Regions from separate parts of the Paenibacillus sp. FSL R5-0486 genome, predicted to be linked through region 2. Evidence: riboswitches for the same ligand, from Rfam matches in the RefSeq annotation. Region 2 holds a riboswitch; each other region holds the start of a gene.
The links. A riboswitch is a leader RNA that binds a small molecule or an ion and turns the genes downstream of it on or off. The one in region 2 is predicted to bind S-adenosylmethionine.

Region 1 (4,291 bases), 3.3 Mb from region 2:
GTTGGTTAATAATCAGAAATGAAAAAAGACGAGGCGTTTCTCCCGGAGGAACGCTTCGTCTTTGTTATTTCATACGAGTTCATACCCAGTCTTTCTTGCGGAAAATGAAGAACATGCTCAGGCCCAGGGTAACCATTAGGCCAATCACAACAAAATAGCTGTATTTCCAGTTAAGCTCGGGCATATTCGTAAAGTTCATACCGTATATACCGGTAATGACCGTCAGCGGCATGAAGACCGTGGTAATGGCGGTAAATACACGCATGATTTCATTCGCCCGGTTCGCAATACTGGATTGGTAGGCTTCTCGCAAGTTGCCCATCAGGTCGCGATAAGTCTCAAAGGTTTCAGATATTTTTACAGCATTCTCATAGATGTCACTGAAATACTTTTGCAGTTGATCATCGATGAGACGCAGATCTTTTTTATTCAAGGTGTTAATAACCTCTTTCTGAGGTCCAAGGACTTTTTTCAGCCACAGAATCTCACTGCGTAGCCCGATGATTTCATTCAGATGTGACTTTTTGGTGTGCATCAGAATGTCTTCCTCAAGCTTCTCGATCCGTGCTTCAATTCGGTCACCTACGGTGAAATAATTATCAACAATCAAGTCAACCAGCAAATACAGCAGACGATCCGGTGTACTGATTTCCTGTTCCCACAGGATGGGTTTCAGTGTGCGCAATTCGCTGACCTTGTGCTTGGTAACACTAATAATGAAATGTCTGCCGAGGAATAAGTTGACCGCACGTAGAAATATCTCTTCATCATCAAAACGGATGCTATTAATCACAATAAAATAATGGTTCTCATAAATTTCAATCTTCGGACGTTGTTCTTCGTCACTAAGACAGTCTTCCACAGCCAGATCATGCATCAAGAACAGCGGCTGAAGTACCGCCAAATCGTCTATGTCTGCATCAATCCAGTAAAATCCTTCCGCTGGTGGAGTCAGCGCCTGCTGAATGTCGTCCACCGGAATAAATACACCGTTGTTTACCAACCGGATTTTCATCGTTAATCTACTCCTTCTGCACCCGCCAACTTGGCGGATATTATCATTATGGGCGCAAAAAGAACAAATCAGCCGGTCGGCAGCGGAGCCTGGAGATCAGGGCTGCGTTCACTATATAATCAAACGGAAGTCACGTCCCGCTGCCGGCATGCTGATGTTAATTCTTTATGCAGTTTGTCGGAATTCGGCTGCCAGTCAGGCCTCGGGTCGCCATCCATTTAATATGTCACCTCTCACATAAGGGTTTATAACACCTTGTTTAGTATACCGCTGGTACAAGGTGCTTTCAAGCGCAAAAATGTGTCTATTTCGCGCCCTGAGGCAGTGTATGACAACGGATGATGAACGGTTCCGATCTGGGAAGCAGACATCGAACTGCAACTTGACGTGAGGGCATTAATGTAATAAAGTAGACGGTGAACCATATTTAATTACAATCTAATACAGCGAAATCTTATCAAGAGTAGGTGGAGGGACTGGCCCGATGAAACCCGGCAACCGGCGGTATACCGCACGGTGCTAATTCTTGCAGCGACTAAGTGTCAGGTGGCACTGTTGTAACTGAGAGATGAGAGAGGCGCATATCTTTTTTACATATGACCTTTCTCGAAATCCGAGGAAGGTCTTTGTTATATGCCCCGACTTCTCAGCAGTGATTTTCGCTAAGGAACTTGAGGTTGTTTGTAACGTTGGATGAAAGAGCAATTCAATGTTTTTACAAGCTCAAGGCAGTCTATAACTGTATTGATGTGAAGACATCAAGCCAAGGGTGGCTGCATCTATCTATGCACAAGGAGGAGTTAGACTTACTATGCCAATCAAAATACCCGATACTCTACCAGCAAAAGAAGTACTTGAAGGAGAGAATATCTTCGTCATGGATGAAACTTCTGCATATCAGCAGGATATTCGTCCACTCCGTATCGCTATATTAAACCTGATGCCCACAAAGGAAACGACCGAAACACAATTGCTTCGTCTGGTGGGAAACACGCCTATTCAGGTGGATGTCGTTCTTGTACATCCCAAATCCCATACGTCGAAGAATACGTCTCAAGAGTATTTGGATCTGTTCTATAAAACCTTTGATGAGATTGAGCACCGTCGTTTCGATGGAATGATCATTACGGGTGCCCCGGTGGAACAGATGGATTTCGAAGACGTGAACTATTGGAATGAAATCCAGGAGATCTTCGAATGGACCAAAACCAATGTGACTTCAACCCTCCACATATGTTGGGCTTCTCAGGCAGGTTTATACCATCATTTTGACGTACCCAAGGTTGCACTTGATGAAAAGTGTTTTGGCGTTTTCCCACATACCATCAATAAACCACATGTTCCGTTGTTGCGTGGATTCGATGAAGTATTCAACGTTCCACATTCCCGTCATACGGAAGTGAGACGCGAAGATATTGAAAAGAATGAGAATTTAGAGATTTTGGCTGAATCCGAGGAAGCGGGGATCTTCCTGGTTGCTACCAAAGACGGCAAACAGATTTTTGCCACAGGACATGCCGAGTATGACCCGTTCTCATTAAAGTGGGAGTATGACCGGGATGCAGCCAAAGGGTTGGATATCGCATTGCCTAGGCATTATTATCCGAATGACGACCCTTCCCGTGTGCCACCAGCTACTTGGCGCGCTCATGCCAACTTATTATTCTCTAACTGGCTCAATTACTATGTGTATCAAGAAACACCTTACGATATTGGCCCGCAAATCTAATCGAGATTACAGGAGGATGCAGCAATGGAAGACAACAAGTTGAAAATCGAAAGCCGCTTAGCACAAATTGGGTCCATCAATGAACCGGTAACAGGCGCCATTAACTTTCCGATCTATCAATCCACTGCGTTTCGCCACCCGAAGCTTGGACAAAGCACGGGGTTTGATTATATTCGTACGACTAATCCAACCCGTAAAGTATTGGAAGAAGCCGCCGCAGCGCTGGAGTCCGGTGATGCAGGGTTTGCCTGTAGCTCGGGAATGGCCGCGCTACAAACGATCTTCGCCATGTTTGGTCAAGGGGATCATTTGATTGTATCGCTGGATCTGTATGGTGGAACCTATCGTCTGCTGGAACGTATTCTGTCCCGTTTCGGCGTAACTGCAAGTTATGTGGACACGAATGACCTGGCAGCACTGGAGAAGGTTCGTCAACCGAATACCAAAGCTGTATTTATTGAGACACCAACCAACCCACTGATGATGATCACCGATGTGGAAGCCGTTGCTTCCTGGGCGAAAAGTTACAACCTGTTGACCATTGTTGACAACACGTTGTTGACTCCATTTTTCCAACGTCCGATTGAACTGGGTGCTGATATCATCATTCATAGCGCTACCAAATATCTGGGCGGACACAATGATGTGCTGGCCGGACTAATTATTACCAAAGGTGAGGTGTTATCTGCAGAGATGGCGTTCCTGCATAATTCCATTGGAGCAGTATTATCTCCAAGTGACTCCTACCAGTTGATGAAAGGTATGAAAACGCTGGCTCTTCGCATGGAACGTCATGAGCACAATGCACTTACTATTGCCAAATACTTGCTTGAGCACCCAGCGGTGGTTGAAGTGTATCATCCAGGACTATCCGATCATCCAGGGTATGAGATACAGAATAAACAATCCACGGGTAACACCGGTATCTTCTCTTTCAAAGTGAAGGATGCACGTTATGTTGAACCATTACTTCGTCATATCAAACTCATTGCTTTTGCCGAAAGTCTCGGCGGAGTTGAATCACTCATGACTTATCCGGCAGTACAAACGCATGCGGATATTCCGCTTGAAATTCGTGAAGCCGTAGGTGTGGATGACCGTCTGCTCCGGTTCTCTGTAGGCATTGAACATGCGGATGATCTGATTGCAGATCTCGGCAATGCTCTGACAGCTGCACAACAGGAAGTGGAAGGAGGCGTGCACTCATGAGTGAGTCCAACAACAAGCCCAATTCCGAGTTGAAATTTGATACCAAATTGCTCCATTTTGGTGATGAGATTGACAAAACGACTGGAGCCTCCAGTGTACCGATCTACCAAGCATCAACATTCCATCATTTTGATATCTTCAATCCGCCTCAACATGATTACAGTCGTTCGGGTAATCCGACACGTCAGGCTTTGGAAGATTACATCACATTGCTGGAGGGCGGCGCACGAGGCTTTGCCTATTCTTCGGGGATGGCTGCGATCTCAAGCGTGTTCATGATGTTCTCCGCAGGGGACCACATGATTGTAACGGAAGACGTATATGGAGGTACGTATCGT
Region 2 (4,291 bases):
ACGGTCAGATTATTCCTGAGCTTTCGGGTGGGGTAGCGGTTGCTTTTGCTCACCGTGCAGCAGCTGCGTCGCTCGTGATTGTTATCGCAATCCTGGGTCATTTCGCTTACCGTAATCATCCGGACAACAAGGAAATGCGTACTCTGGGTGTGGTATCCGTTGTTCTTATTCTGATGCAAGTAGTCATTGGTATTTTCATGATGGTGACAATGAACCGTCCGGAAGTATACATGTTCGTAGCTCTTGCTCATATGCTGGATATCGCCATATTGTTCGGAGTCTTAACGTATATGAGTTTCTTGGTGTACAAGCTACATCGCCCGGCTAATCGTTTCTAAGATATAGATCCATTCTTTTTCAAAGGTACTTGGGCTAAATATGAAAGTCCACCATCCAGTGATGTACATCATTGGACAGGTGGACTTTGTTTGATGTCAGGGGGATCAGGGCAACCTATGCCAAGCAGCAATTACACGGAATGGATGATGTGTTACGTATACGGTGATGAATTCTTGTTGATTTGGAAAAGAGGAGGTTAACAATGCTGCGAACGTTGTTGGGGGAAAAGCCACGTATAAACGAAGGTAAATTGAAGGCAGCGATGGACGCAATGGCGCATACGCTTGAGCTATTTCAACGACAAATGCATGTGGACCATGATCCCACGCATGACTATCGGAAACTGTATGTGTGGACTCAGGGACTCATCTCCTCACTGGATGAACTGGAGCAAAGCTGTTTCGCTGCTGCTCATTTTCGCAAAAAGGTCGTTGCAGGCTCAACGGATGATATGACGGCGACTGAAAAAGCCGAGTATGCACGTTATGTGTATTTCTACAAAGATGGCTTTATCCGCTGCTTTGCCATTCTGGATAAAGTCGGCACAGTATTAAATGAAATATTCCAGCTGAATACTTCCAATACCAAAGCGCATTTTTCTTATTTTACTGTGTTAAGGCAGTTCGACTATGCAAGGGAGCATCATGATCTTGCATTGCAATTAATACAGATCAAGGACTCTTATCGTGAACCGATGAGCAAGCTGCGCAAGCGACGTAATATGGAAATTCACTACATGAACTCAGAAATGCACGATGACCTGTGGCAGTTACACCAGACCTTGCAAGGTAAAGTGAAATTGGAGGATCTGAATCAGCATGTGCAGGAAATGCGTCAGGGCGTGGATATGGTCTGTGAAACGTTAACAGCCTCTTATAGTTATATCAATAAAATATGGAAAAGAAATAATTCCCTTTGACAAATCGGAATACTTGGAATATACTGAGTTTCAATCGAATGTTACATGGATATAACTGATATTTCGGAAGTTACGTTCACATTATAAAGCATAAACTACATGAACTTATAAAATCCTACAACAACATATTTCTTATCGAGAGCGGCGGAGGGACAGGCCCGATGAAGCCCGGCAACCGATTTGTAATGACATGATACATGTATCATTCGTTATAGATGTTAGGTGCTAATTCCTACAAAATGGTGCAAGACACGATTTTGGCAGATGAGAAGGTATATTCTTTCACGTGAAGAGCCCTCTTTGTATCTGCAAAGGGCTCTTTTTTTGTACTTTAAGTGGAGTTTTCCTTTAGATCGGGTAAAGATACATGTAGGTGTTTGGAAAGGGGCAAGTGCGATTGATTGAATTAAAAGGTTTAACGAAAACGTACGGCAAAGGGGCAAAATCTACAACAGCGTTATCCGAGCTGAATTTGAGCATCCAAAAGGGTGAAATCTACGGTGTGATTGGCCATTCCGGAGCTGGAAAAAGCACATTGATTCGCTGCATTAATTTGCTGGAACGGCCTACGGAGGGTGAGGTATGGGTCGACGGAATCAACCTGACTGAACTGAGCAAAACCGAATTGCAGCAACAGAGACGCAAGATCGGGATGATTTTTCAACATTTTAATCTGTTATCTTCGGCAACGGTATATGACAATGTAGCTTTTCCACTAAAGCTTGTGAATACACCCAAGGAAGCCATTGATCGCAAAGTGAAGGAAATGCTTACATTGGTTGGTCTGGAGCACCACAGCAGCAAATATCCGGCTCAATTATCGGGCGGCCAGAAACAACGTGTAGGGATTGCGAGAGCACTTGCAAGTGACCCAAATGTTCTTCTCTGTGATGAGGCTACTTCGGCACTTGATCCGCAGACGACAAATTCAATCCTGAAGTTATTACTCGACATTAATGAAAAGTACAACCTTACGATTGTGCTGATCACACATGAGATGCATGTCATTCAGAACATCTGTGACAAGGTGGCTGTCATTCATCAAGGTGGCATTGTGGAACAAGGACCTGTAACAGACGTGTTCCTGAAGCCGCAGCATGCGATTACGCGGGACTTCATGATGCGTGACCATGAAGCTGGACTTGCTCTGGAAGAGACCGCTCTGGCAAATGCAGGCGTTGAATTGCAGGCAGGTGTTGCTTCCAAACTTGTGAAGATATCCTTTCTGGGTAACAAAACGTATGAAGCGATTTTGTCTAGAACGGTACGTAAAACAGGCGTGGATTTTGCCATCCTGCAAGGTACAATCTCTACGATCAAACAGGTTCCTTATGGGCAGCTGACCGTTCGGTTCGAGGGTGATTTAAATGCGATTGATCGGACGATATCAGAATTAACCGCTGAGGGACTTGATGTGGAGGTGCTTCGTTAGATGGATTTTTCAACCGTACGTTGGGAAGAGGTTGGTAAAGCTTCCATAGAGACACTGCAAATTTTGGGTGTATCAGGCTTGTTTACCGTTATCTTAGGTTTACCGCTCGGAGTACTGCTGTTCATGACAGCCCGATCTGCTTCGATTAAGTCACGGGCAGTGTACACTATACTATCCCTGATTGTGAATATTTTGCGCTCAGTCCCATTTATCATATTGATTGTTGCTCTTATTCCATTCACTCGTATACTCGTCGGTACAGCTACGGGGGTGCTCGGCGTTATACCTCCTTTGGTGATTTCAGCAGCTCCTTATTTTGCTCGTTTGGTGGAGACGACGTTGCGAGAAGTTGATCGAGGTGTCATTGAAGCGGCACAGTCGATGGGTGCATCGACCGGACAGATTGTAAGACGGGTGTTACTGCCTGAGGCACTGCCTGGACTGCTTGCTGGTATAACGATCACCATTGTTACGCTCGTCTCCTATACGGCGATGGCGGGCATGGTTGGCGGTGGAGGTCTGGGAACATTGGCAATCAACTATGGATACTTCCGTTATCAAAATGAAATTATGATCATATCCGTAGTGTCGATGATCATTCTAGTGCAAATTCTCCAGATGGCTGGAGATCGCTTGGTTACATTTTTCACCAGGAAATAACACATAGATAACATGATGGATATGCATTAATGCAGATGCCACATGACAAAATGATTAGAGAAGGGGTTTTACACATGAAAAAATGGTCTTTTGCTCTACTTAGTCTTATGTTGATTGCGGTTCTCGCAGCTTGCGGAAACAACAAGGACGCCGATAGCGGCGCAGACAATTCAGCAGGTGCACCTCGTACAGTTGAATTGAAAGTTGGAGCTTCACCTACACCACACGCAGAGATTCTGGAAAGCATCAAGCCTGAACTGGAAGCACAAGGTATCCGTCTGCAAGTCGTTACGTTCAATGACTATGTACAACCCAATCAGCAACTTGCTGATAAAAAATTGGATGCGAACTTCTTCCAGCACCAGCCTTATCTGGACACAGAGAATAAAGAACGTGGATTCAACCTCGTTTCTGTAACACCTGTTCATGTTGAACCTTTTGGTGGATACTCCAAGAAGATTAAGTCTTTGGATGAATTGGCTGATGGCGCAAAAGTAGCAATTCCAAATGACCCATCCAATGGTGGACGTGCACTGTTGTTGCTTGCGAAGGAAGGTATCATTACGCTGAAAGACAACACGAATATTACATCTACGATTCAAGACATCACAGCCAATCCGAAGAACCTGGATATCATCGAGCTGGATGCAGCCATGATGCCTCGTCAATTGGATGAAGCGGATCTGGTATTCATCAACGCTAACTATGCGCTTGAAGCGAACCTGAATCCGGCGAATGATGCTTTGCTGATCGAAGATCTGCAAGGTAACCCATACGCAAACATCCTCGTTTCCCGTGAGGACAACAAGGATGCAGATGCAATCCAAAAACTGGCTGCTGCTCTGCACTCCGAAGAAGTGAAAACATTCATCAAAGAACGTTATAAAGGAGCAGTTGAACCTGCAACTGAATAATTCACGATATGTATGATATGATGTGAA
Region 3 (4,291 bases), 290 kb from region 2:
CAGTTCACCCGTGAGATTACGGGCAGCTGGATTGCTTACATACTGGGATTGTCTATGATTATGTATTTCATAGTTATTGCCGCATTCGAAATCAGAGTTATGGCTGAAGTGACTGGGATGTATCTGCTCGAACGCACCCCCACCTGGGCGATTGTGATGGTCTTCATGTGGATCGGTGTATATATGATTTCAGGCGGGCTTGGCGTTATCGTACGTGTGTTTGAGATCATCCTTCCGATTACGATTATTATATTTGTGATTGAAATTTTGCTTAGTAATCAGCTATTCGAGATTGGCAATCTGAGACCCGTCCTCGGTGATGGGATTATGCCCGTTTTCCAAGGGTTGAAGCCTTCACTATTATCTTATACGGGCTATGAGGTGATGTTAATCATGACTGCCTATATGAAAAATCCGAAGAAGAGCAATAAAGCGATGACCTGGGGGATACTCATATCCACTATTATCTACTTGATCACGGTGGTGATGGTTATAGGCAGTTTATCGCTCGATGGCATCAAAACTCGAACCTGGCCAACGCTGGATTTGGTAAGAAGCTTCGAAATCCAGGGTCTGATATTCGAGCGTTTTGAATCCTTATTGCTGGTCATCTGGATTATGCAAATCTTTTCGACTACAGCAATTACACATTACTGCGCTTCGGTGGGTATTCGTGATTTGTTTCGTTCCCAAAAAATCAAAGGCATCATGTACGGCCTGCTGCCGTTCATTTATCTGACAGCAATGATACCCAAAACAGTGGATGATACCTTCGTACTAGGAGATATGCTAGGCAATGTGTCCGTATTTTTGTTTGGCATTTTACCTCTGGTACTACTGTTGTTAAGTCTGATTCGCAAAAAAGGAGGCAAGCATGCATGATTACATTCCGCATGTTGTTACGCTTAGCCACTGTATTATGCATTCTCTTAACGATATCCGGATGTTGGAGCAGTCGAGAGATAGAGGATCTAAGTGTCTACGTTGGTCTTGGGATCGATATCGGCAAAGAGACGGAATTTGAGGAGAACATCGCCAATCAGGGAGGAGGGTATTCCAAGCAGAACAATGTGACAGCCACGGTACAGATTGCTCCCGGTAATTCCAGCAGTCAGAAGAGCCAACAATCCGGTTCGCCTGCTTCTGGTAAAACGTCCTATTCCAATGAACAGCTTACCGGAGATTCCTTGCTGCAAATCTTTCGTCAGTTTGCACTGAGACGAGATCATCCGCTCATCGGACATCATCTGAAGGTTATCGTTGTGTCCAAGGATATCGCCAAAAAGTATGGTCTGGACCAGCTGCTGGATTTTGTACTTCGGGATAACGATATTCGTCCTAACTGTCTAGTGTTGATTAGCCATCATCGCGCTGTTGATGTACTGACTTCAGATGATCCTTCCCGGATTCCAGCATTTTATCTTACAGGTATTACCGGTAATTCATACTTGTCCAATAAAATCCTGGACCCCGTTCTACTCTCCAAATTAGATGCACAAATGCAATCCGGTTCCAGCTTTTTGCTCCAGAATGTACTGAACTTCAATGGAGAGGACAAGTTCTCCGGTGCCAGTATCTTTGATGGGAAAACAACCAAATTCATCGGGGAACTCAGCCAAACGGATCTAGAAGGGCTATCTTGGCTTAGACCTAAAGAAAAAGGAGGTATCTTGAAGACATACAATAAAGAGGGGTTCACTGTTGTATATGAAATGAAGAAGAAAAAAACAACAATAATTCCAAAAGTGGTTGGCGATGATATTTCATTCCATGTGAAAACTGAATCCGAAGGCTGGTTGATGGAGGATTGGCGTGCTCCCGAGGAAGAGGAAAAAGGTGCGTATCTCAGTGAATTGGAAAAAGAATTTGCTGAACTTGCCAAACAACAGATTCGACAGTTGTTATACAAACTGCAGCATACCTATAAAGTAGATGTTGCGGATTTTCGGGATAGCTTGCGTATTAAAGAACCTAAAACATGGAAAAAAGTCAAAGACGATTGGGATAAAATTTTTAGCACCGTGCCGATCACCTATGAGGTAAAGACCACCATCACGAATCCGGGGTCTTCCACCGAATAGCGAGGTGTGCCATATATTATTTAATTGTTGACACATTCATGATAGATCGCTATATTAGTAAAAAATCATTTTCTTATCCAGAGAGGTGGAGGGACTGGCCCTTAGAAACCTCAGCAACAGATCTGAAGGATACTGTGCTAATTCCAGCGGGTGAAAGCCTGATAGATAGGAGCGTTTGTTTTTATTTGTCAGTAACGGCGCACTCTTTAGGCAGAGTGGGTCTTTTTTGTTTTTTCTGGATGAAGAAGTAGGGGAGCAGCAGGTATGGAGAACAACAACGACAAAGGGCATTTTCAGCGGAAAATGCAGGCACGGCATGTGGTCATGCTCTCTCTCGGAGGAGTCATTGGAACGGGATTATTCCTCAGCTCAGGTTACACCATTCAGCAGGCGGGACCACTGGGAACCATTCTGTCCTATCTGATTGGAGCCATCGTTGTGTATCTGGTGATGCTCTGTCTTGGTGAACTGTCTGTTCATATGCCAGAGACGGGAGCATTTCATAGTTATGCAGCCAAATATATCGGACCGGCAACAGGTTACACGGTGGCTTGGTTATACTGGTTAACCTGGACTGTTGCGCTTGGCTCCGAATTCACAGCCGCCGGATTGCTTATGCAGCGCTGGTTCCCATCGGTAAACGTATGGATATGGAGCGCGGTTTTTGCACTGATGATCTTTCTGTTTAACGCTCTAACGGTGAAATTTTTTGCGGAATCCGAGTTCTGGTTCTCATCTGTAAAAGTAGTGACTATCGTAATCTTCATTATTATCGGTGGTGCAGCCATGTTTGGTATCATTCCCATGGCGGATTCTGAACCGGCTCCATTTCTATCGAATATTACCGCATCCGGGTGGTTCCCTCATGGGGCTACAGCGATATTGATGACCATGCTTGCTGTAAACTTTGCCTTCTCAGGCACCGAGTTAATCGGCATTGCCGCCGGTGAGACGGAGAACCCGGAAAAGACGATACCAAAGGCTATTCATACAACGCTGTGGCGTTTGGTTATTTTCTTCATCGGAACGATTATTATCTTGTCGGCCTTGCTGCCCATGTCGGATGCCAGTGTACTGGAAAGTCCGTTTGTAGCGGTAATGGAGCGGGTGGGTGTACCCTATGCAGCAGACATTATGAACTTTGTTATTCTGACGGCGATTCTCTCTGCTGCCAATTCAGGCCTATATGCATCTTCACGTATGCTCTGGTCTCTGGCTGACAAAAGAACGATCTCTCCGTGGTTTGCCAAATTGACCAAAAGCGGAGTACCGCTGAATGCACTTCTGATTAGTATGGTGGGTGGTGCGTTGGCATTGCTGTCCAGTATTATTGCGCCAGGTACGGTGTATATTACGCTGGTTTCCATTTCAGGTCTGGCTGTCGTTGCAGTATGGATGAGTATCAGTGCCTCCCAATACATGTTCCGCAGACAATATATCCGGGAAGGACATGCGGTCAAAGATCTGGTCTACCGCACACCACTGTATCCGGTGGTACCAATTGTTTCATTTATATTATGCCTGGCTTCATGTATAGGTATTGCCTTTGACCCGACACAGCGGATTGCGCTGTATTGTGGGGTTCCGTTTATCGCAGTATGTTACGCTGCTTATTATCTGACAGAACGTGTGAATAAGAAAAGAGGACAAGTACATGACGCAAGCACAACAGAATAACCCCATAGAACAGATCCTTCGTGAACATCCGGTCATGATTCTGGATGGAGCGTTGGCAACGGAACTCGAACAGCATGGATGTGATCTCGATGATCCACTATGGTCTGCTCGTGTGTTGCTTGAGAATCCGGATGTTATTGTTCAGGTCCATGCAGATTATTTTCGAGCAGGAGCCGACTGTGCGATTACATCCAGTTATCAGGCGACGGTGGATGGTTTCCGCAAGAGAGGGATCGATGAACAGTCAGCACTGGAGCTGATCCGGAAGACGGTGGAACTGGCTGTACAGGCGAGAGATGACGTGTGGGCAGAAGTGCAGAGTAGTTTAGTAGGGAGAGAAAGCTCGACAGGTCAGCTTGTAGAAGCTCCTTCAGTACGTTCCGAAACTGAGGAGAATGAGGAGCATATAACAGATCGTACAGTAGATCGCGAAGGAGACAGTTTTCGTCCACGTCCAATTATTGCCGGGTCCGTTGGTCCGTACGGCGCCTATCTGGCGGATGGTTCAGAGTATGTGGGACATTACGGCGTGT

Region 1: it holds a riboswitch for S-adenosylmethionine, as region 2 does, so the genes downstream of both, metA (homoserine O-succinyltransferase) here and MKY01_RS26430 (methionine ABC transporter ATP-binding protein) in region 2, are expected to answer to the same signal.
Region 3: it holds a riboswitch for S-adenosylmethionine, as region 2 does, so the genes downstream of both, mmuP (S-methylmethionine permease) here and MKY01_RS26430 (methionine ABC transporter ATP-binding protein) in region 2, are expected to answer to the same signal.

The regions. Positions count from the first base shown of each region.
Region 1 is NZ_CP150237.1:2,023,214-2,027,504, forward strand. Features, by position in the region: gene MKY01_RS09220 (HRDC domain-containing protein) at 1-9, shown strand, start outside; gene corA (magnesium/cobalt transporter CorA) at 80-1,015, opposite strand; SAM riboswitch class I at 1,467-1,590, shown strand; gene metA (homoserine O-succinyltransferase) at 1,827-2,744, shown strand; gene MKY01_RS09235 (PLP-dependent transferase) at 2,769-3,953, shown strand; gene MKY01_RS09240 (aminotransferase class I/II-fold pyridoxal phosphate-dependent enzyme) at 3,950-4,291, shown strand, end outside.
Region 2 is NZ_CP150237.1:5,973,754-5,978,044, reverse strand. Features, by position in the region: gene MKY01_RS26440 (heme A synthase) at 1-338, shown strand, start outside; gene MKY01_RS26435 (Cthe_2314 family HEPN domain-containing protein) at 542-1,258, shown strand; SAM riboswitch class I at 1,388-1,529, shown strand; gene MKY01_RS26430 (methionine ABC transporter ATP-binding protein) at 1,656-2,690, shown strand; gene MKY01_RS26425 (methionine ABC transporter permease) at 2,691-3,350, shown strand; gene MKY01_RS26420 (MetQ/NlpA family ABC transporter substrate-binding protein) at 3,425-4,264, shown strand.
Region 3 is NZ_CP150237.1:6,264,453-6,268,743, reverse strand. Features, by position in the region: gene MKY01_RS27850 (spore germination protein) at 1-882, shown strand, start outside; gene MKY01_RS27845 (Ger(x)C family spore germination protein) at 879-2,081, shown strand; SAM riboswitch class I at 2,152-2,253, shown strand; gene mmuP (S-methylmethionine permease) at 2,346-3,758, shown strand; gene mmuM (homocysteine S-methyltransferase) at 3,736-4,291, shown strand, end outside.